One region of the Pseudodesulfovibrio mercurii genome, then DNA from elsewhere that is predicted to be linked to it. Evidence: predicted binding sites of a transcription regulator. Region 1 holds the regulator's gene; the other holds the start of a gene.
What was found. Region 1 encodes sigma-54, which starts transcription at its own class of promoters, with help from an activator protein. Its sites were predicted from a motif close to CTGGCACGGNNNNTGCTT; they were not measured.
Positions count from the first base shown of each region.

Region 1 (10,362 bases):
GCCAGGATGACATATGCACGCTTCAGTCGCAGGGCCATGAGCCCGCCCAGGGAGGCGGCCACCCAGAGATGGGCCCAGGTCACGCCCAGGTGCAGGAAGATCGGCGGATAGAAGGCGAAGAAGACGTCCAACCCCAGCTTGAGGATGAGGATGGCCGCCAGGAAGGTGATCCAGCCCATGAGCAGCCCGCGGGCCATGGAGCGCAGAATGAGCGCGCCGGGCAGGTGCTTGGACCTCGGATTGCGCGCCCAGTTGAGCAGCGCGTTGTAACTGCCCTGCTCCCGTTCGCGCAGCCACCCTTCCACCTTGGTGCCGATCCAGGCCAGGGGCATGCTGGCGAAGAGCACGAACATGATCCGGGACGGCTGGTCCAGCCCGAACCATGTGGTCAAGGCCAGGGCCGCGAAGGTGGCCGCCGTGAGCTGCGGCGGGATGTAGGTCCCGGCCGGGATGAGGTCGAGCCAGAAGAGTTCGAAGAAGATGGCGATGTACAGGCTGGTGGTGTATTCCCCCGTGGCCGCGCCCCAGAAGAAGCCCACCACCAGGGGGCGCTCAAGCAGGCCGATGCTTACGGTCGAGCGGAACTGGGAAAAGAGGGCAAAAAAAAAGCGACCAGGGCGAACCAGGCGAGTGAATGCTGGGCGAGCATGGTCTAGAACCTCACCTGCACGGGGTCGTTGGGCACGCAGCGGAAATCGAGTTCCACGCCCTGGCGGTTCAGCTGGCGCAGGCAGGTCTCGTCCTCGTCGGACAGGGCCACGCTCGGGGAGATCTGGCGCTTGCCCGGGCTGTAGTGGACGTTGCCGATGTTCAGTACGTGGAAGCCGAACCCGGAGTCGAAGGCCCGGCGGGCGTCGGCACAGCTGGAAAACAGGAGGATGGCCCCGCCGTCGCCGGCATTGGAACACATGCGGGCCATGGCCGAGGGGACCTCGTCCACGGTGATGAAGGAGCTCTTCACGGCCTGGGGGATGGCCAGGGACATGATCTCCTGCTGGAGGATATCGTGGGCCAGCTCGTCGTTGGCCACGATAACGGTCTTGGCGCCGGTGTAGGGCAGCCACGTCTCGATGATCTGGCCGTGAATCAAGCGGTTGTCGATACGAACGAGAGTCACGGCACCATCCCTACTTTTTCGTCGCTTTTTTGCGCAGCATCGCCCCGGCGACCTTGATTCCCTGCTGCCCCGCCACCATGGCCTTTTCGGCCAGGTCGGGCAACGTCAGGGAGCGGGCCTGGAGGGTGGCCACGAGCATGGGCAGGTTGACGCCGGTGATGACCTCGAGATTTTCCGATTTCATCAGGGACAGGGACATGGTCGTGGGCGAACCGCCGAACAGGTCGGTCAGGGCCATGACGCCCTTGCCCTGCTCCACGGACTGGATCGCCTTGCGCACATTTTCCAGGGCCTCGTCCACGCCCTTGTTCACGTCGATGCCCACGGCCAGGCAGTTCTCCTGGGGACCCAGGACCATCTCGGCCGCCTTGAGCAGGGTCTCGCCGAAGCTGCCGTGGGTGACCAGCACCACGCCGATCACGCCGGATTTCTTGTCAGTCTGTGCAACCATGTCTATCCGAGTTCCATGTGTCGATGTTCGATCGAAACCGTATACCCCTTTTCCTTCAGGGTTGCCAGTACCGACTCGGCCACGGAAACCGACCGGTGGCGGCCGCCGGTGCAGCCCAGGGCCAGGGTGATCCTGTAGCGCCCTTCCTCGGCGTACAGAGGCAGAAGATAGAGCAGAAAATCGTGGAACCGCCGGATGAAGCCCTGCCCCGTGGGATTGTCCAGGACGTAGTCGGACACGGCCTTGTCCAGGCCGGACAGGGAGCGCAGGGACTTGTCGAAATATGGATTGGGCAGGAAGCGGAGGTCGAAGACCAGGTCCGCCTCGGACGGCACGCCGTACTTGAAGCCGAAGGTGATGATGTGCACCCGCATGCCCAGCCCCACGTCCTCCAGGGCCGACCACTTGGTCTGGATGACCCGGCGCAGGTCGTGGATGGAGTAGTCCGTGGTGTCCAGGACCAGGGCCGCGCCCGAGCGGACAGGCGCCAGGAGCTTCTTCTCCATCTCCAGGGCCGCTTCCAGGCCGAGGTTGCGGCTCTCCAGCGGATGGGGACGGCGGGTGGTGGCGTAGCGGCGGACCAGTTCGGCCATCTTGGCCTCGAGAAAGAGGACCTGCGGGGTGATGCCCAACTCGGCGAACCCCTCCAGGGCCTTTCCCCAGCCGTCCACGAACTCGAACTGGCGCAGGTCCATGCCGAGCGCCATGCCGCGGTACTTGGTGTCGAAGGTCAGGATGAGCTCGGCCAGCTTGGGCGACATCTCGGAGGGCAGCCCGTCGATACAGAAAAATCCCAGGTCCTCGAAGACCTTGAGGGCGGTGCTCTTGCCGGACCCGGAAAGTCCGGTGACGATCACCACGGGAAAGGGATTGGTCGAGGTCAACGGAGTCCGCCCATGGAGTTACACGCTCTTGAGGAGGGCCCAGAGCCCTTCGACGTCCTCGGCCGACAGGAACGCCTTGCGGAATTCCTCGTCCTTGAGGAGACGGGATATCTGGGCCAGGACGCGCAGGTGCATGCCCGCCACCTGCTCCGGGGCCAGGACCAGGAAGAAAATGGTACAGGGCCTGTGGTCGAGAGCCTCGAACTCCACGCCCTTGAGGCTGCGGCCCACGACCACGATGACCTTTCCCAGATCCTCAAGCTTGCCGTGGGGGATGGCGATGCCGTCGCCGATACCGGTGGAGCCCAGCCCCTCGCGGTCGAGAAGGACACGGACCGCATGGTCCGTGTCCATCTCTGGATATTGCTCGCCCAGGGGGGCGACGAGTTCTTGCAGCACGTCCGACTTGGTCTCGGACTTGAGCTCGGGAAGGATCAGTTCCTTCGCCAGGTAATCACTGAGTTTCATGCTTAGTTACCGGGGTCTATGAGGCCGTAATCGCCGTTCTTTCTCTTGTAGATAACGTTGACGCCATCGGTCTCCGCGTTGAGGAAGACCAGGAATTCCTTGTCGCGGGCATCAAGCTGCATGGCGGCCTCTTCCACGGACATGGGCTTGGGCTCGTATGCATCGCTGCCGACGATGGTGGGCGACGAACCGGAAGCAAGGTCCTCGTAGGACAGGTAGTTCATCTGCACCAATTTATTGGGACTCGCCTGCCTGGGGCGATTCTTCATCTTTTCACGCATCTTGCGAAGCTGGGCTTCCAGCTTGTCCAGGACCATGTCTATGGTGGAGTACATGTCTTCCGAGTCTTCATAGGCCGAGATGTGAATGCGATCCGAGTTCAGGATCACGTCCGCCTTGTGGCGGAACTTATCGACCAGCAGGTTGACCTGGAGATCTGCCTCCGCATCGGAAACGTATTTCGCTACCTTTTCAAAACGCTTTTCCGCATACCCCTTGAGGTGATCGGAAGGCTCGAAGTTCTTGAAAGTGAAGCTGATGTTCATACGCTGCCTCCTGGTTGTGAGTGCCAAGCAGGGACTAGAAGTACTGCTTGCGTTTTGAAGACGAAGCAATGCCCATTGCCGAGCGGTATTTGGCGACCGTACGCCGGGCGATGTTCACTTCCAGCTTTTCCTGGAGGATCTCGCCGATGCGCTCGTCGCTGAGCGGTTTCTTCGTGTCTTCGTCTGCGATCATTTGCTTGATGAGCGCCTTGACGCTCTCCGAACCCACCTGGGAACCGTCGTTCAGGTCCAGGGCCGAGTTGAAGAAGAACTTCAGCTCGAAGATGCCGTGAGGGGTCGAAACATACTTGTTGGTCGTGATTCGGCTCACGGTGGACTCGTGCATCTCGATGTCTTCCGCCACCTCCTTGAGGATCAGGGGTTTGAGTTTCGTCACGCCTTCCTCGAAGAAGGCCCTCTGGAAGCCGACAATGCTTTCGACTACTTTATACAGGGTTCGCTGCCGCTGGTACAGACTTTTCATCAACCATGCGGCGGAACGCATCTTTTCCTGAAAATATTCCTTCTCCTTGTCGGCCGCGCCCTTCATGGAATCCATGTAGAAGGTGTTCATCTGAAGGCGGGGCATGCCGTCCTCGTTGAGGATGATGACGAAGTCCTCGCCGTACTTGTAGACGAAGACGTCGGGGCTGACATAGTGCGGTTCGGTGCTGGAAAAATTGGCGCCCGGCATGGGGTCGAGGGTCTGGATCAGGTCCAGGTAGGCCTTGAGGTCCTCCATGGAGATCTTGAACTTGCGGGCCAGGGGCTTGTAGCGGTTCTTCTCCAGGTCCTCCAGGTGGTCGCGCACCAGGGAGATGAGCGTCGGATCGTCGTAGCCCAGGACCTCCATCTGGACCAGCAGGCACTCCTGCGGGGTGCGGGAGCCGACGCCCACGGGGTCGAGATGCTGGATGCGGGTCAGGACGGACTCGACCTCCTCCGGGGTGGCCTGGACCATGGCGGTCAGTTCCTCCATGGAGGCCTGGAGGTAGCCGTTGGAGTCGAGATTGCCGAGGATGACGTCGCCGATGGCCAGTTCGTGCTCGGTGAAGCTGGACAGGCGCATCTGCCAGTTGAGATGCCCTTCCAGGGAGGGCTTGGAGGCCAGGCGGGCTTCGAAGGACATGCCCTCCTCCGGCATCTCCAGGTCGCGGGACAGGGCCTGCTTGGAGGTGGAGGAGAATTCGCCGAGGTAGTTCTCCCAGTCCGCGTTGCGGACCAGTTCCTCCTCGGCCTGGGATTCGGTCAGGACCTCCGCCTTGTCCGGGACCTCGGTCTCGGTCTCGGTCTCGTCCAGGAAAGGATTCTCCAACAATTCCTGCTGCACCGTCTCCAGCAGTTCAAGCCGCGAAAGTTGCAGCAGCTTGATGGCCTGCTGCAACTGGGGCGTCATGACCAGTTGCTGTGAGAGCTTGAGCTGTTGCCGAAGTTCCAATCCCATGATTCATCACCCGCTTGAGGTTGTATTTATCGGCTGCCGGATAACGAAAATTTTTTTCATTCGGCAGCCATTTTTTTCAGTTCGACTATGTCACAGTGAATTAAAGGATGCAACACAATTGTGATAACATCCTGTTTCTATTGCAAATTCAACGGGCATATTTCTGGTATGAAAAAAGTGTACCAACCTTTGCGAACGGTGTAAATCGGGAAAGCGGAAAAAGATGCGGAAAAGGCTCAGAGACGGAAATCCTCGCCCAGATATATCTGCCGGGCGCGGCTGGACTTGACGATCTCGTCCGGCCCTCCCTCCAGGATGACCGTGCCCTCGTAGACCAGGTAGGCGCGGTCGCAGATATTCAACGTCTCCCTGACGTTGTGGTCGGAAATGAGGATGCCGATCTCCATGGACTTGAGCACGGAGATGATCTCCTGGATGTCGATGACCGCGATGGGGTCGATGCCCGCGAAGGGCTCGTCCAGGAGGATGAACTGGGGGGCGAGGATGAGCGCCCTGGCGATCTCGAGCCTGCGCCGCTCGCCGCCGGACAGGAACATGGCCGCCTGGTCCGCCAGCTTGGTGATGGTGAACATCTCCAGGAGCTCGTCGGCCCGGACGCGCTGCTGCTTCGAGGTCAGGCCGGTCTGCTCCAGGATGATCTGGAGGTTCTGGCGCACGGTCAGCTTGCGGAAGATGGAGCTCTCCTGGGGCAGGTAGCTGACCCCCATGCGGGCGCGCTCGTGCAGGGGCTTGTCCGTAAGCGGCCGCCCGTTCAGGGTGACCTCGCCGGTGTTGGGCTGGACGATGCCCACGAGCATGTAGAACGTGGTCGTCTTGCCCGCTCCGTTGGGGCCGAGCAGGCCGACCACCTCGCGGGCGTTGAGCTCGATGTTGATCCCGTGGACGACCTCTTTCTGGCCGTACCGCTTGGACAAATTGGTGGCACGCAGTCCTTCCGCCATCTACTGCACCTTGAGATTGCCGGGGGTCATGAAGATGGCCTTGACGCGCTGCTCGCCGCCGATGACCTCGGACCGGTCGTCCTTGATGTGGAAGTTGATGACTTCGCCGGTCAGGGAGTTGGGGCCGTCCTGAAGCTTGGGATTCCGCTCCATCTTGAGCAGCTGCGGACCCACCAGGTAGGTCAGCTTGCCGCAGGTCCCCTCGGTGGTCCCCTTTTTGGCCCGGACGTTGCCCTCGGCCACGATGCGGTCCACGCTGTCGGCGGAGAACTTCTTGTCGGTCCTGGCCGAGAGGTAGGCCGAGAGCTTGTCGGCCCACAGGGTCAGCTCGCCGTGGGTGGCGACCACGTTGCCCACGAAGGCGATGACCTTGCCGGTCTCGTCGTAGGTCATGCGGTCGGAGGTGATCCTGACCGGCATGCGGCTCGGGTCCACGCCCACCGGGACGGGGGCGGGCGGCGGGGTTTCGGCCACCTCGGCCTTGACCTCGCCCTCGCCGGAATCGGCCTTGGGCGCCGGGGCGGGCGCGGCCGGCGTCTCCTCGACCACCTTGAGATACTTGGCGTTGGCGTAGCCCACGGCCTTGGCGAGGTCGCGGTCCTTTTCACCCAGTTCGAACACGGCCACCCAGCCGTCCTTGGGGAAGTCCGTGCGCACCCGCTGGCCCTTGGCCAGGGTGACCACGTGCTCCGCTCCCGGGGCGGGCGCCTTGCGCACGTTCAGGTTGACCATGGCCTCGCGCACCTCGCCCCAGTCCTGGGCCTGGGCCCGAACCGGCACCAGCAGCAGGGCCAGCATCAGCAGCATTCCCGTATGGCGAACCGTTTTTCGCAACGTCTTATTCCTTGTTTTCGATCAAAGGGCTCTTTCCCAGCCCCTCGGGGGCCAGCAGGGCTTCCACCCCGCCCGCGGCCACCAGTTGTCTCGTGACCAGGTCGATCTCCATGGCCTTGGCCTGGACGGTCATGTCCGGTCGGCGCACGGTGACGCCGCCCTTGAGGTACACCTTACCGATTGCGCCCACATAATCAAGGTACTGGGCGTCCAGGGCCAGATTGCCGAACCGGCCGCTGACCCCGTCGTAGAGCGACAGGTTGTCGTTCTCCTGATCCACCTCGCCGCGGTCGGCCTGGACGTAGACCTCCTGGCGGTCCGCGCCGAAAAAGGCGGTCAGCTGGGGAAAGTCCACGGCGATGATGCCGAGTTCCTGGTTGTACTTGGCGCTCTTGGCCAGCAGCTTCCAGGACAGGCTCCCCTGCTTGCCCTGGACCAACTCGATGTCTTCGGCCGAGACGTCGGCGTCGGCGAACATGTCCTCGCGGGACACGGCCGGTTTGGCGGCGGTGTCCGCGTTCTCCAGGATGGGATCGGAAAAGAAGAGGGAGTTCACGGCCAGGCCGAGAAGCAGGCCGAGACCGAAGATGACGAACAGAACCAGAGCGGGGCGCCCTCTCATCTAGTCCACCCAGTGCTTGAGGGCCTGTTCCTTGAGGCCGCGCGCCTCGAGGATGAAGGCGATGGCTTCACGGACCGCGCCGTGTCCGCCCGAACGGGTGGACACCCAGTCCGCGGCCTCGACGGCCTCGGGCACCGCATTGGGCACGCACAGGGCCAGCCCTGCGCGGCGCATGACGGCCAGGTCGATCCAGTCGTCGCCCATGTAGGCGGCCTCCTCGGGGGCAACCCCCGCCTTTTCGCACATCTCCTCGAAAAGCGGGACCTTGCGGTGATGTCCGGCGTAGTAGTACTTGATGCCCAGCTCGCGGACGCGGTTTTCCACCGGCCTCTGGTTCAGGCCGGTGATGACCCCGATCTCAAGGCCCACGGCCTGGGCCATCTTGATGCCGAGGCCGTCCTGCACGTTGAAGCGTTTCATGAGGAGGCCCTCGTCGCCGTAGTACAGGCCGCCGTCGGTCAGCACCCCGTCTACGTCGAGCACCAGCAGCTTGATCTTCCGCGCCAGCGCGGTCGCGTCAGCCACGGACGACCTCCCACAGGGCCAGGAGCCGGTTGAGCAGCCCCTCCACCTGATTGAGCGGCAGGGAGTTGGGGCCGTCGCACAGGGCTCTGTCCGGGTCGGGATGAACCTCCATGAACACGCCGTCCACGCCCGCGGCCACGGCGGCCGAGGCCAGGACCGGGACGTATTCGCGCTGCCCGCCCGAGGCCCCGCCCAGTCCGCCGGGCAGCTGCACCGAGTGGGTGGCGTCCATGATCACCGGCACGCCGAAGGCCTGCATCTGCGGGATGGAACGCATGTCCACCACCAGGTTGTTGTAGCCGTAGGTGGAGCCGCGCTCGGTCAGCCAGATGCGGTCGTTGCCCGCCGCGCGGAGCTTTTCGACCACGTTCTTCATGTCCCAGGGGGCCAGGAACTGGCCCTTCTTGACGTTGACCACCCTGCCGGTGCGGGCGGCGGCCATCAGCAGATCGGTCTGGCGGCAGAGAAAGGCCGGGATCTGGAGGACATCGGCCACCTCGGCCACGGGCGCGGCCTGTTCCGGATGGTGGATATCCGTGACCACAGGCAGCCCCGTGGCCGCCTTGACCTCGGCCAGGATGGCGAGCCCCTCCTCCATGCCCGGTCCCCTGAAGCTGGTCAGGGAGGTCCGGTTGGCCTTGTCGAAGGAGCTCTTGTAGACGATGGGGAGGCCGAGCTTCGAGGCCAGCCCGGCGAGGACGTCGGCGGTCTGAAGCGCGGTCTCCCGGCTTTCAATGGCGCAGGGTCCGGCCAGAATGAACGGGCCGGACCTGCTGGCTTGATAAAGGTCTGCCATCTGCTACTTCTTGGCCATCTTGGCCTTCTCATCCTTGGCGGCCCGGATGAACTCCCGGAACAGCGGGTGCGGGTGCATGGGATTGGACTTGAATTCCGGGTGGAACTGACAGCCCAGGAACCAGGGATGGCCGGGCAGCTCCACGATCTCCACCAGGGACTCGTCCGGGGCGGTGCCGGACAGGACCATGCCGTTTTGCTCGAACTGCTCGATGTACTTGTTGTTGTACTCGAACCGGTGGCGGTGCCGCTCGTCGATGTTCACGGCCTTGTAGGCCTCGAAGGCCTTGGTGTCCTTCTTGAGCTTGCACGGGTAGGAGCCGAGCCGCATGGTGCCGCCCTTTTCGGACTCCTCGCAGCGGGTCTCGGTCTTCTTGGTCCGGAAGTCGAACCACTCCTTCATCAGGTAGATGATGTTGTGCGGGGTGGTCTTGTCGAACTCCTCGGAGTTGGCCCCTTCCAGGCCGATGACGTTGCGGGCGAACTCGATGCAGGCGCACTGCATGCCCAGGCAGATGCCGAAGAAGGGAACCTTGTTCTCGCGGGCGTACTTGATGGACAGGATCTTGCCCTCGATGCCGCGCGAGCCGAACCCGCCGGGCACCAGGATGCCGTCCAGTCCCTTGAGCTTCTTGTCCACGTTGGCCGGGGTGACCTTCTCGGAGTTGACGTATTCGAGCTCCACCTTGACCTCGTTGGCCACGCCGCCGTGGATGAGGGCCTCATGCAGGCTCTTGTAGGCCTCGGTCAGGTCCACGTACTTGCCGACGATGCCGATCTTGACCGAGCCCTTGGGGTTGTCCAGGGCATGGACGAGATTCTCCCAGGGGGTCAGCTCGGCGTTCTTGGCGGGCAGCTTGAGCAGGATGGCGATCTTCTGGTCCACGCCCTCGTTGTAGAATTCCAGCGGCACCTTGTAGATGTTGTCCACGTCCACGCCGGTGAACACGGCGTCCTGGTCAACGTCGCAGAACAGGGCGATCTTCTTCTTGAGGTCGTCGGGCAGGCGCACCTCGGAGCGGGCGATGATGATGTCGGGCTGGATGCCCACGCTGCGCAGTTCCTTGACCGAGTGCTGGGTGGGCTTGGTCTTCAGCTCGCCCGCGGCCTTGATGTACGGCACCAGGGTCAGGTGGATGAACAGAACGTTCTCCTTGCCCAGGTCGTTCTTGAGCTGGCGGATGGCCTCCAGGAACGGCTGGCCCTCGATGTCGCCCACGGTGCCGCCGATCTCGATCAGGGCCACATCCTCGCCGTTGGGCAGGTTGATGACCGCCTCCTTGATGGCGTCGGTGATGTGCGGGATGACCTGCACGGTGCCGCCCAGGTAGTCGCCGCGGCGCTCCTTCTGGATGACGGAATAGTAGATGGAACCGGAGGTGTAGTTGTTCTGCTGGCTCAGGGCCGTGCCGAGATAGCGCTCGTAGTGGCCGAGGTCGAGGTCGGTTTCGGCGCCGTCGTCGGTGACGTAGACCTCGCCGTGCTGGAAGGGGTTCATGGTGCCGGGGTCAACGTTGATGTAGGGATCGAGTTTCTGGATGGTCGCCTTGAGGCCGCGGGCCTGGAGGAGTGCCCCGATGGATGCCGCGGCCAGACCCTTGCCCAGGGAGGAAAGAACACCACCGGTAATAAATATGAACTTGGTTTTCATACGTCAGGAAGCCCCTTCGTTAAGCTTGAATTATAAGGATATATCATCACCGGCTTCGTCCACC
Region 1 is NC_016803.1:585,640-596,001, forward strand. It holds gene DND132_RS02740 (PTS sugar transporter subunit IIC) at 1-626, opposite strand, end outside; gene DND132_RS02745 (PTS sugar transporter subunit IIB) at 653-1,117, opposite strand; gene DND132_RS02750 (PTS sugar transporter subunit IIA) at 1,128-1,568, opposite strand; gene rapZ (RNase adapter RapZ) at 1,571-2,452, opposite strand; gene DND132_RS02760 (PTS sugar transporter subunit IIA) at 2,471-2,920, opposite strand; gene hpf (ribosome hibernation-promoting factor, HPF/YfiA family) at 2,923-3,465, opposite strand; gene rpoN (RNA polymerase factor sigma-54) at 3,500-4,909, opposite strand; gene lptB (LPS export ABC transporter ATP-binding protein) at 5,146-5,871, opposite strand; gene DND132_RS02780 (LptA/OstA family protein) at 5,872-6,678, opposite strand; gene lptC (LPS export ABC transporter periplasmic protein LptC) at 6,710-7,327, opposite strand; gene DND132_RS02790 (KdsC family phosphatase) at 7,328-7,852, opposite strand; gene kdsA (3-deoxy-8-phosphooctulonate synthase) at 7,845-8,648, opposite strand; gene DND132_RS02800 (CTP synthase) at 8,652-10,298, opposite strand.

Region 2 (10,362 bases), 1.3 Mb from region 1:
TCCAATCCACCAGTCATCTTCTTGCTACGCATCGAAATACCTCTCGGGTTACGGAAATTCGGGCAGTCAGTTCACTACCGATCAGGGCGGCCTGTCAACTTTTTTCATTTTTCTGAATTTTTTTGCGCTCATTTCGGCGCTCCCAGACGTCTATATAAGGAAGGACCGTGACATCTTCCCAAGGAGCACACCACATGAACCGGATTTTCAAGCCCACCCACTCCCCAGAAGACTGGCGCGAATTTCTCGCAGCCCCTGAAAAACATTGGAAAAACGGCCACTCGGCCAAGGAACTGGCCTATGCCTGGGAGCGGGCCGAGGGGTGGCCCCCGGAGATCGCGGACCTGTTCGCCGGCCACCCGGAGTTCGCGGACCTGGAGATGGCCCTGGCCATCCCCGAGTACACGGTGGACCTGCCGGGCGGCGGCAGGCCGACGCAGAACGACCTCTTCGTCCTGGCGCACGGCCGGGCCGGGCTGGTCGTCATCATGGTCGAGGGCAAGACGGCCGAGACCTTCGGCCAGCCCCTGGGCCGCTGGCGGCAGGACGCCTCGCCGGGCCGCAAGCGGCGGCTGGCCTACCTGCAATCCGTCCTGGCCCTGCCGGGCAGGCTGCCGGACACGGTGCGCTACCAGCTCCTGCACCGCACGGGCTCGGCCCTCATGGAGGCCGCGCGCTACCACGCCCGGGCCGCCATCCTGCTGGTCCACTCCTTCAGCCCCACCCATCAGTGGTTCAACGACTACGCGTCCTTCCTGGACCTCTACGACGTCAACGCCAAGCTCGGCCAGCTCCAGCCCGTGACCACCTTTACCCACGTCCCGTTGTATGCGGGCTGGGTCACGGGCAGAGGAGTGGCGGGCTGACGGGTGAGGCTTCGACCTTATTACCTCTGGAAAAGAAAATCAGGTTTTGGAGGCCGCTTCGCGGCGATTATCGGGTGATTTCGCCTCCGGCGGGCAAGGGCTCGTACCCTTGCATCCCATATATGCGCCTTCGGCGCGACTTTTCCCGCTCCGCAAACGAAAAAAGCCCCGGCAGGCGAAAACTGCCGGGGCCTCGTTTTTTCTCTTAGGAGGAGAAGGTTGAGGGTGTCGGTCTGCGATCTATTCTAGCGGCTCGAGGAGAAGGTGCCGCTGGGGAACATGCGCGTGGGCTTGGTTACGGCCGAAGTGTTCTCGGGCACGACCATCTCGGCGTCGATGTCGCCGATGTGCTCGCGGTAGGCGATGATGTCCTGGACCGTGCACATGGCCATCTGGTGCTTGATGGCGAAGGCCACGATCTCGTGCAGCTTGGCCATGGTCCCGTCCGGGTTGGTCAGCTCGCAGAGCACGCCGCAGGGCGCAAGCCCGGCCAACCGCGTCAGGTCCACCGTGGCTTCGGTGTGGCCGCCGCGCTCCAGCACGCCGCGCGGCCTGGCCGCCAGCGGGAACACGTGGCCCGGGCTGTTCAGGCTCGCCGGGGTGGCGTCGGGCGCGATGGCCGCCTTGATCGTGGTCAGACGGTCGGCCGCCGACACGCCCGTTGTCACGCCCTCGGCCGCCTCGATGGAGATGGTGAAGGCCGTGTTGTAGGCGCTGGTGTTGTTTTCGACCATCATGGGCAGGCCGAGGGACTTGATCTTCGCCTCGGTCAGGCAGAGGCAGACGATGCCGCTGCACTCGCGGATGAGCATGGCCATCTGGGGCACGGTCAGGGTCTCGGCGGCGAAGATGAGGTCGCCTTCGTTCTCCCGGTCGGCATTGTCCGTGACCAGCACGCCCTGCCCCTTGCGCAGGGCCTTGAGCGCTTTTTCGACCCGCGAAATCGGGCCACCGAACTGTTTGAGGATTGGCTGATCCATCATGAATCTCCTTACAGGATTATGAATGAATCAGGGCGCTTGGACAGGCGGACGGACGCAAGCGCGCCCGTCGTGACGCCGTCTCGCTCGCGCGGTCGCGCTGGCAAGGGGACGCCGGACTGCCTCATTCTCTTCACTCCGGACTGTTACCGTCGGCCCCGGATTCGCACCGGGTCTGCTGGACCCCCTCCACCCGGAGGGGCGCTCGCGGGCTCACCGGCAAAGCCGGATCACCGCCGGTGGGGACTTCCACCCCGCCCTGAGAACAAGTTGCCCTAGGCATAAGACCGAACTGACCGGGAAGTCAACCAATACCGGCACATTTCATAGGGGTTTTCCGGGACCGGCCGGGGGACGGGGCGCAACCGGCCGAAGACATGGACGTTTCCAGGAACGGGAAAAGCGTCGAGGGCGGGGCGACGGCTCAAAAAGACGGCCCGGCCGCCTTGCTCCCCCGCGCTTTTCCGTGTAGTGCTCACAGCCATGCATGAAATGTCGATTGTCGAATCCATCCTCGGCATCCTGCGCGAAGAGATGGTCAAATACGACGGCCAGAAGCTCAAGAAGGTGACCCTCAAGAACGGCCAGCTGGCCGGGGTGGTCACGGAGTCCCTGCAATTCGCCTGGGAGGCGCTCATTCCCGGCGGCGAATTCGACGGGGCCGAACTCGAAATCATCGAGGTGCCGGTCAAGGTGGCCTGCGGCGAATGCGGCGAGGTGTTTCGCCCGGACCACACCCGGTGCATGCCCTGCCCCAAGTGCGAAGCCCTGCTGGGCCACACGGTGCTGGAAGGAAAGGAACTGCTCATCGACTCCATCGAAGTGGACGACCAGCAATAACGACAAGGAGTGACCATGTCCAAGGAAGTGACCATAGTCCGCAACGTCCTCGAGGCCAACGACCGTCTGGCCGAAGAGCTCCAGAACAAATTTCGGGTCAAGAAGATCCTCTGCCTGAACCTGATGAGTTCGCCGGGCGCGGGCAAGACCACCCTGCTCGAACGGACCCTGACCGACCTCAAGGATGAATTCAAGATGGCCGTCATCGAGGGCGACCTGCAGACCGACAACGATGCCCAGCGCGTGGCCGCCACCGGGGCCCAGGCCGTGCAGATCAACACCGAGGGCGGCTGCCACCTGGATTCCGGCATGGTCATGGACGCCCTCAAGGCCATCGACACCGACGGCCTGGACATCCTGTTCGTGGAGAACGTGGGCAACCTGGTCTGCCCGGCCGAGTTCAACGTGGGCGAGGACTACAAGGTCACCCTGCTGTCCGTGACCGAGGGCGACGACAAGCCCGAGAAGTACCCGTTCATGTTCCACATCTCCGCGGTCATGCTCCTGAACAAGGTGGACCTGCTGCCCTACGTGGATTTCGACCTGAAAAAGGCCGAGGCCCACGCCAGGAAGCTGAACAAGGACATCCAGGTCATGCCCATCTCCGCCCGCACCGGCGAGAACATGGACCAGTGGTACGCCTGGCTGCGCGAGAAGCGCGCCGAGAAACTGTAAGCAGAGAAAATTTTCCGTCGCAATTCAATCCGTCCATAGTGACACTAACTCTATGGTCGACTGATAGTCGAGAAAACATACAATTGCGCCATGTTGAAATGGCTAAAAGTCAATAACAGAAAGCCGTCTTTGACGGTTTTCTGTTGTTTTGCATTAAGCTGTGGAGGCAAGACTCTAACGGAGGGCTGGTTGCCAGGGTTGACAAAATCAACTTAGGGCCGAATGCCTTTATATTTGTCATACTTTGCCCTCAAATATAACTGCTGGACAGCTGTGTTTTCGATATCAGCACCAAAGCGATCTATGGAGGAATAGACAAAATCAACAACTTCGATCGCATACCTTTGGGGTATGTCTATCAGTTCGCCATGAGCGATTGCGCACCTATTCATTACGAGTTCATTAATAAAGGGTGCTCGTTGTGACCAATGTTCGGAGTACTCCATTCCAATAATTGAACATATGTTTTCAAAAACGTCGGAGTTAAGGTTTGATTCTGTATCAATCGCAGGTGCCTCTGAGTATTTTAACCCTTCTAGTACCTCCGATTTATAAAATCGGATCAAATCAAGATGAGGGGCAATACGCTTGGTAGCCAAAACAGATGTATTAATTTTATTTTTACAACAAATTGCGTGAAAATTATCGGTCATGTCTGAAACTGCTGGTTTTAAATGTGTGAGATATGTCAAGTATGACATTGCACTATGTTTAATAAAACCTTCCCAGTGTGCATAGGCGAACACAACAGAAGACCTAAAAAAGAACTGACGAAATCCAACCCTTCCATCAGAAATGAGGCTTTTGTGAGTTATTAATTCTTTTTTCCGTTTAGCACTATTTGCTGCTAAACAATTAATTAACTCTTCTAGCGATCTTATTTTCATTGTTGGAAAAGACTTACCCCAAACGCAATTGTCTGAGGTATTCTTGTTGAAGCTCTTACGCCTGATCCCACAGACTTACCAAGTCCTTCTGTTATCTTCCCCCAAAGCTCTTTATGCTTTTCCTGGAACTCATCGATATTAGGCTCACTACCTCCACGAAGGATGTGAATCCCTAACCCTATGGCGACAACTTCGAAAATTGATATTAACGAAGCACCGTAATACACTTTTTTATCTGGATTGTATTTGCGGAATGAATTCTCCCCCAAGGCTGCATCTAAAAATGTAAACACTTTGGTAAACACATCCAGCACACTATGCAATTGGTTATGATCATTTATGATTTTTAATATTGCAGTTGTTAAATAGTCGCCAAGTTCGCTTATACCTGCTAAATCCTCGTAAGATGATAATGCCAAGACAATAAATCGTGTTACCAATTCAAGGTCATATGATTCATTTATCTGTTTTTCCGAGAACAGGAATGAGCCCTTAAAAGCATCCAAGCTGGCCATGTCTTGCATCCAAGTCAAGGCGTCTTTATTCGTCATCAATATTATGCAATTTCTAACTTCTTGATCGGTTGCGTTTGAGCCGCCAGTATTCAATCTTTGAAATATTTCGTACTTTGCAATAGCATCACTTGATTTTTTTATTATCGATATATCAATTCTTGATCGTTTGATTTTAATTCTTGCTGCTTCTGGAAGTTCAATGTTGTCATCATCATTTTCTTCGACACTCCACCTCTTTCCTTCTAAGTCAGGGAGATATCTTGTCTTTACTAAAGTAAGGGGTGGCTTCTTATTGCCGTTTTCATCCACATACTCGCCCATCACCTCTAGAACAGTTGACAACCTTTGAAGACCATCAATAACCTCCCATTTTGAATCCTCTTTTTCAGCAACAAAAACGGGTGGTATTGGTATTCCCAAAAGAAATGACTCGATTAGCTTGGACTTTTGCTCCAGCTCCCATCTGAAAAATCTTTGGAATTCTGGGTGAATATCTATTTCTTTGTCCTTATACATTGTGACCAATTCATTGATCGACATTGAATAAGAGTCCGCAGAGACTGTTGCGGAATGTTGCTCAATTTCATCTATAAGCGGCATTTGGGATTCCTCTGTTTTATTTTTTTGTATTTATTAGCAAATGTTCTCCTCCGTGCCAACTGCTCATTTATCTTATGGGAGTGTGTACTTCAATTTAATTATAATTTTATCATATTCTCACACAAAATAATAGATATTTTAAAACACTGCATCTTACAATGTTTGATATTTGTCGTGGGCTAATTTTTCGCCCTTTTTGATTGGCTTCTCGTGGACGGCGGGGTAGGGTGGACCCATGCCGTTTCCCAGAGACCTGCCCCTTGAGGCCGTGTTCGCCTCCATCGCCGACGGACTGTTCACCGTGGACGCCGAGTGGAACGTGACCTATTTCAATGAGGCCGCCGAGCGCATCACCGGCATCTCCCAGGCAGACGCCCTGGGGCGCAAGTGCTGGGACGTGTTCCGCTCGTCCCTGTGCGACGGCCAGTGCGCCGTGAAGTCCTGCATCCGCAAGGGCGGGCGCATCGTCAACAAGTCCATCTTCATCGTCCGCTCGGACGGCACGACCCTGCCCATCTCCATCTCGGCCTCGCCCCTCAAGAACAAGGACGGCGTGGTCGTCGGCGGGGTGGAGACCTTCCGCGACCTGACCGACATCCACGTCTCGCGCCAGCAGGCCAAGGACATCTACCGCTTCGAGAACATCGTGGGCCGCTCCCAGGCCCTGGACAAGATCTTCCGCATCCTGCCGCAGATCAGCCAGTCCGAGGCCACCACCCTGCTGCTCGGCCAGAGCGGCACGGGCAAGGAGCTCTTCGCCCGGGCCATCCACTCCCTGAGCGCGCGCAAGGACGGGCCGTTCGTGGCCGTGAACTGCGGTGCCCTGCCCGACACCCTGCTCGAATCCGAGCTGTTCGGGTACAAGGCGGGCGCCTTCACCGACGCGCGCACGGACAAGCCGGGCCGGTTCGAGCTGGCCGACGGCGGCACGGTCTTCCTGGACGAGATCGGCGACATGCCCCAGAACCTCCAGGTCAAGCTCCTGCGCTTCCTCCAGGAAAAGACCTTCGAGCCGCTGGGCGGCGTGACCCCGGTCAGGGCCGACGTGCGCGTGGTGGCCGCCACCAACCGCAACCTCGAGGACGCCGTGGCCGAAGGCAGCTTCCGCCAGGACCTGTTCTACCGCCTCAACGTGGTCACCCTGACCCTGCCGCCCCTGACCGAGCGCCAGGAGGACCTGCCCCTGCTCATCGACCACTTCCTGGCGGAATTCAATGCCCTGCGCAACAAGGCCATCCTCGGGGTCAGCGAGGACGCCATGCACGTGCTCATGCGCCACGACTTCCCCGGCAACGTGCGCGAACTGGAAAACATCCTCGAATACGCCTTCATCCTCTGCCCGGACGGGTTCATCCAGGTGGAGCACCTCCCGGAATACCTCCTGCCCAAGGCCGGACGCCGCGCCGGGTCCGCCGGACTGTCCGGGACCATGGACGCCATCAAGCGCCGCGCCGCCCGCCAGGCCGTGCGCCGCAACAACGGCAGGCGCATGGCCGCCTGCCGCGAACTGGGCATCACCAAGGATACCCTGCGCCGCCTCCTGGCCGAGCCCGGCAAGGGCGAATAATTCGCCCCACTTCGCTCCATTAGGGCGGAAAAATCGCCCTTTTGTTTGTTCCAGCCTCAGCCAACCACCTTATTTAAATTGATATTTTATTTGGCACGCTCCATGCTTTAAAAGAAGCAACCGGTTCGGGTCCTGCCGGACTTTTTGGAGAGCGACGATGAAAACGGATTCCGCCAAGCTGATCTGCCTGGCGTGCTACCAGGACCGACTGGCCTCCGTGTGCGAGAACGCGGACGGATACAAGCTTTTTGAAATACGCGACGACAAATCTTACCCCGCAGGCCTCCTATCCCTTCCCTCAAAGGACCCTATGGACAGGACATCCGCCATATTGGCCTGCGGGGTAACCATTTTTCTGTGCGGCGCCATCTGCAACCGCACCCGGCATGCCCTGGAACGGGCCGGGATCACGGTCATCCCCTGGCTTACCGGCACCGAAGGGCAGGTCCTCGACGGATTCCTGCGCGGCGGCCTGGACGAACTGACCATGCCGGGGGCCTCGGTTTGACATTTCCCCGACTATGGTTATTTGTCAGTAACCCGGCCGCGGGCGTTCGCCGGTCGGGTTCCGCATCTACCTCTAGGGCGGCTTCGGGTCGCCATTTTTCAGGAGAACAGTATGAGTGGTTGTGAAGGATGTGCCTCCGCCTCGCCTGACGGAACCTGTACCAGCAGCACGGGCTGCGACAAGCCCGAAGATCAGAAACTGAAAAGGACCCTGGGCCGCATCAAACACAAGATCGTGGTCATGTCCGGCAAGGGCGGCGTGGGCAAGTCCACCGTGGCCGCCAACATCGCCGTAGCCCTGTCCCTGGCCGGCAAGAAGGTCGGCCTGCTCGACGTGGACGTGCACGGCCCGAGCGTGCCCCGCCTGCTCTCCCTCAAGGGCCAGCAGCCCCATATCGGCGACCAGGTCATGGAACCGGTGCCGTGGAGCAAGAACCTGTCCGTCATGTCGCTCGGCTTCCTGCTTCAGGACGACCGCCAGGCCGTCATCTGGCGCGGCCCGGTTAAGATGGGCCTGATCAAGCAGTTCGTCGAGGACGTCATGTGGGGCGACCTCGACTTCCTCATCGTGGACTGCCCTCCGGGCACCGGCGACGAGCCCCTGTCCACCCTGCAGACGCTGGGACCCACGGCCATGGCCGTCATCGTGACCACCCCCCAGGGCGTGGCCGTGGACGACGTGCGCCGGTCCGTGTCCTTCGTGGGCGAGGTCGGCAACCGCGTGCTCGGCATCGTCGAGAACATGTCCGGTTTCGCCTGCCCCGACTGCGGCAAGGTGCATTACATCTTCAAGACCGGCGGCGGTGAGGAGCTGGCCAAGGAATCGGGCGTTCAGTTCCTCGGCCGCATCCCCCTGGACCCCGCCGTGGCCGAGTCCGGCGACGAAGGTTTCCCCTTCATGAAGGTCCACCGCGACACCGCCACCGGCAAGGCCATGGAACAGATCATCGCCCCCATCCTCGCCCTCCCCGACCCGCCCAAGGCGTAGTCGAGAAGTTGAGATGACAAGGGCCCGAGGCGCACGCGCCTCCGGGCCCTTGTTCTTTTTTGCCGTCCCCCCGCCACCGGCCCCTCCTCGCACCCTCCTGGACTGTCCGCCGCCGCTTCGCGGACGGCGGCCGCGCGACGGCACGGCCGGGACGCGGCTGGCGGTGCCGGGGGAAATTGCGTAGCATGCCGCAAACACGGAGTCGCCGATGCACTGTCCCTCTTTCGTTCAGGTACGGACCCGCCCGGCACGGTCCCGCCGGACACGGCCCATGGCCCGGCCCCTCGCCCTCATCGGGGCCGTCCTACTGCTGGCCGCCCTGCTCCCGGCCGCGTGCTCGCCCGCCCGCCGGGCCGCGCCCTCGGCCTCGACCGTGACCCCGCTCACGGACCTGCGTGCCGAGGTCGCCTACGCCGAACGCATGCCCCTGCCGCCCGGCTGCACCCTGTTCCTGACCCTGGAGAACATCTCCAGCCTCAACCGCGCGGAGGGCACCGTGGCCACGGCCTTCATCCCGGTCAAGGCGGCCCCGCCCTTCACGGCCAGGGTCCGTTTCGACCCCAGGCGCATCGACTCGCGGCTGACCTACTCCCTGAACGCGCGCATCGAGCTCAAGGGCCAGGTCCTGTTCACCGGGGCCGCACGGGTCAACCCCCTGGCCCAGGGGGACGACCCCGTGTCGATCCAGGTCAGGATGGTCCGGCGCTAGCGGGCCGCAAGGCGAAAGAAAAGGCCCGGCGCATGGCGTCGGGCCTTTTTCGCGGTCGAACGGGACGGGCGCGCGGCCCGCATCCGGACTATCGGGCGATCATGGAGCGCAGCAGCTCGGCGCAGTTCTCGGTGTTGTGCCCCATGTTGTCGAGGCAGTCCACGAAGTGGATGAGCTGATAGATGTCCTTGAAGTCGATGTCCTTTTCGAAAATCTTCTTTTCCAGGGCGTTCTTGCGGCGGCGGACCTCGTCGCGCTCCCGGCGGACCTTGCGGTAGCACTCCTTGGTGCCCTCGCGGTCCAGGGACTCGCCGTTGAGCAGGCCGATGGTGGACTTCAGCGCCGGGCCGAGGAGCACGGTGCACTTGGACACGGAGTCCAGGAGGTAGATCATGTCCTTCTGGATGTCCTCGGGGATGACCACCGGGCGGATGGCCAGCCAGTGCAGGGCGTCCTGGGCCGCGTCGAGCACGTTGTCCTGGCTCTTGGTGTAGGACAGGAACAGGTGCTTCTCCACGGCCATGAACAACCCCTTGGGCAGGTGGTTGCGGATGTTCCGCTTGATGGAGTCGGCGTGGTTCTCGATCTCGTCGATGGTCTTGGTCAGTTCCTTGAACTCGCGGCAGACCCCGCCGGACACATAGCACTCCAGGGACTCGTCGATGGCGGCGATGCACTCCGCGATCTTGTCGTAGTGTTCAACCAGCCCGTCCATGGGAGAGCGCCCGCCGAGCAGACCGAAGAAGGGGATTCTGAAAAACATATGATAACCTCTACTGAAAAGGGTTGATTCGAGTGTTGTAACCTAGCTGTAACACAACCATTTGAGCAGCACAAAGAGAACTATGCTGGTCAGGGCCGCGATGGGGACGGTGGCCACCCAGTAGGCGACGATGCGCAGAAGAACCCGGAAGTCCACGGCCGAGAAGCCGCGCGCCAGGCCCACGCCGACCACGCCGCCCACGGCCGCGTGGGTGGTGGACACCGGCAGGCCGAGATTGGAGGCGATCAATACGGTGGAGGCGGCGCCGAAGTCAACGGCGAATCCTCGCGTGTTGGTCAGGGTGGTGATCTTCTCGCCCACCGTGGCCATGACCTTGTGGCCGAGCACGGCGATGCCCACGGCGATGCCGAAGCCGCCCAGGACGAGCATGGGCCAGGGCACGTCCGCCTTGGACAGGAGCACGTGTTCCTTGGCGATGAGATAGATGGCCGCCACCGGGCCGAT
Region 2 is NC_016803.1:1,928,858-1,939,219, forward strand. It holds gene ilvD (dihydroxy-acid dehydratase) at 1-32, opposite strand, end outside; gene DND132_RS08760 (DUF6946 family protein) at 195-866, shown strand; gene ribB (3,4-dihydroxy-2-butanone-4-phosphate synthase) at 1,112-1,846, opposite strand; FMN riboswitch at 1,969-2,117, opposite strand; gene DND132_RS08770 (hydrogenase maturation nickel metallochaperone HypA) at 2,339-2,686, shown strand; gene hypB (hydrogenase nickel incorporation protein HypB) at 2,702-3,361, shown strand; gene DND132_RS18235 (MAE_28990/MAE_18760 family HEPN-like nuclease) at 3,574-4,248, opposite strand; gene DND132_RS17995 (DUF262 domain-containing protein) at 4,245-5,363, opposite strand; gene DND132_RS08780 (sigma-54 interaction domain-containing protein) at 5,599-6,930, shown strand; gene DND132_RS18695 (NifB/NifX family molybdenum-iron cluster-binding protein) at 7,241-7,438, shown strand; gene DND132_RS08790 (Mrp/NBP35 family ATP-binding protein) at 7,550-8,425, shown strand; gene DND132_RS08800 (YbaY family lipoprotein) at 8,697-9,134, shown strand; gene DND132_RS08805 (DUF47 domain-containing protein) at 9,223-9,897, opposite strand; gene DND132_RS08810 (inorganic phosphate transporter) at 9,940-10,362, opposite strand, start outside.
Region 2: the regulator sigma-54 is predicted to act here: its motif matches at 7,021-7,038, upstream of DND132_RS18695 (NifB/NifX family molybdenum-iron cluster-binding protein).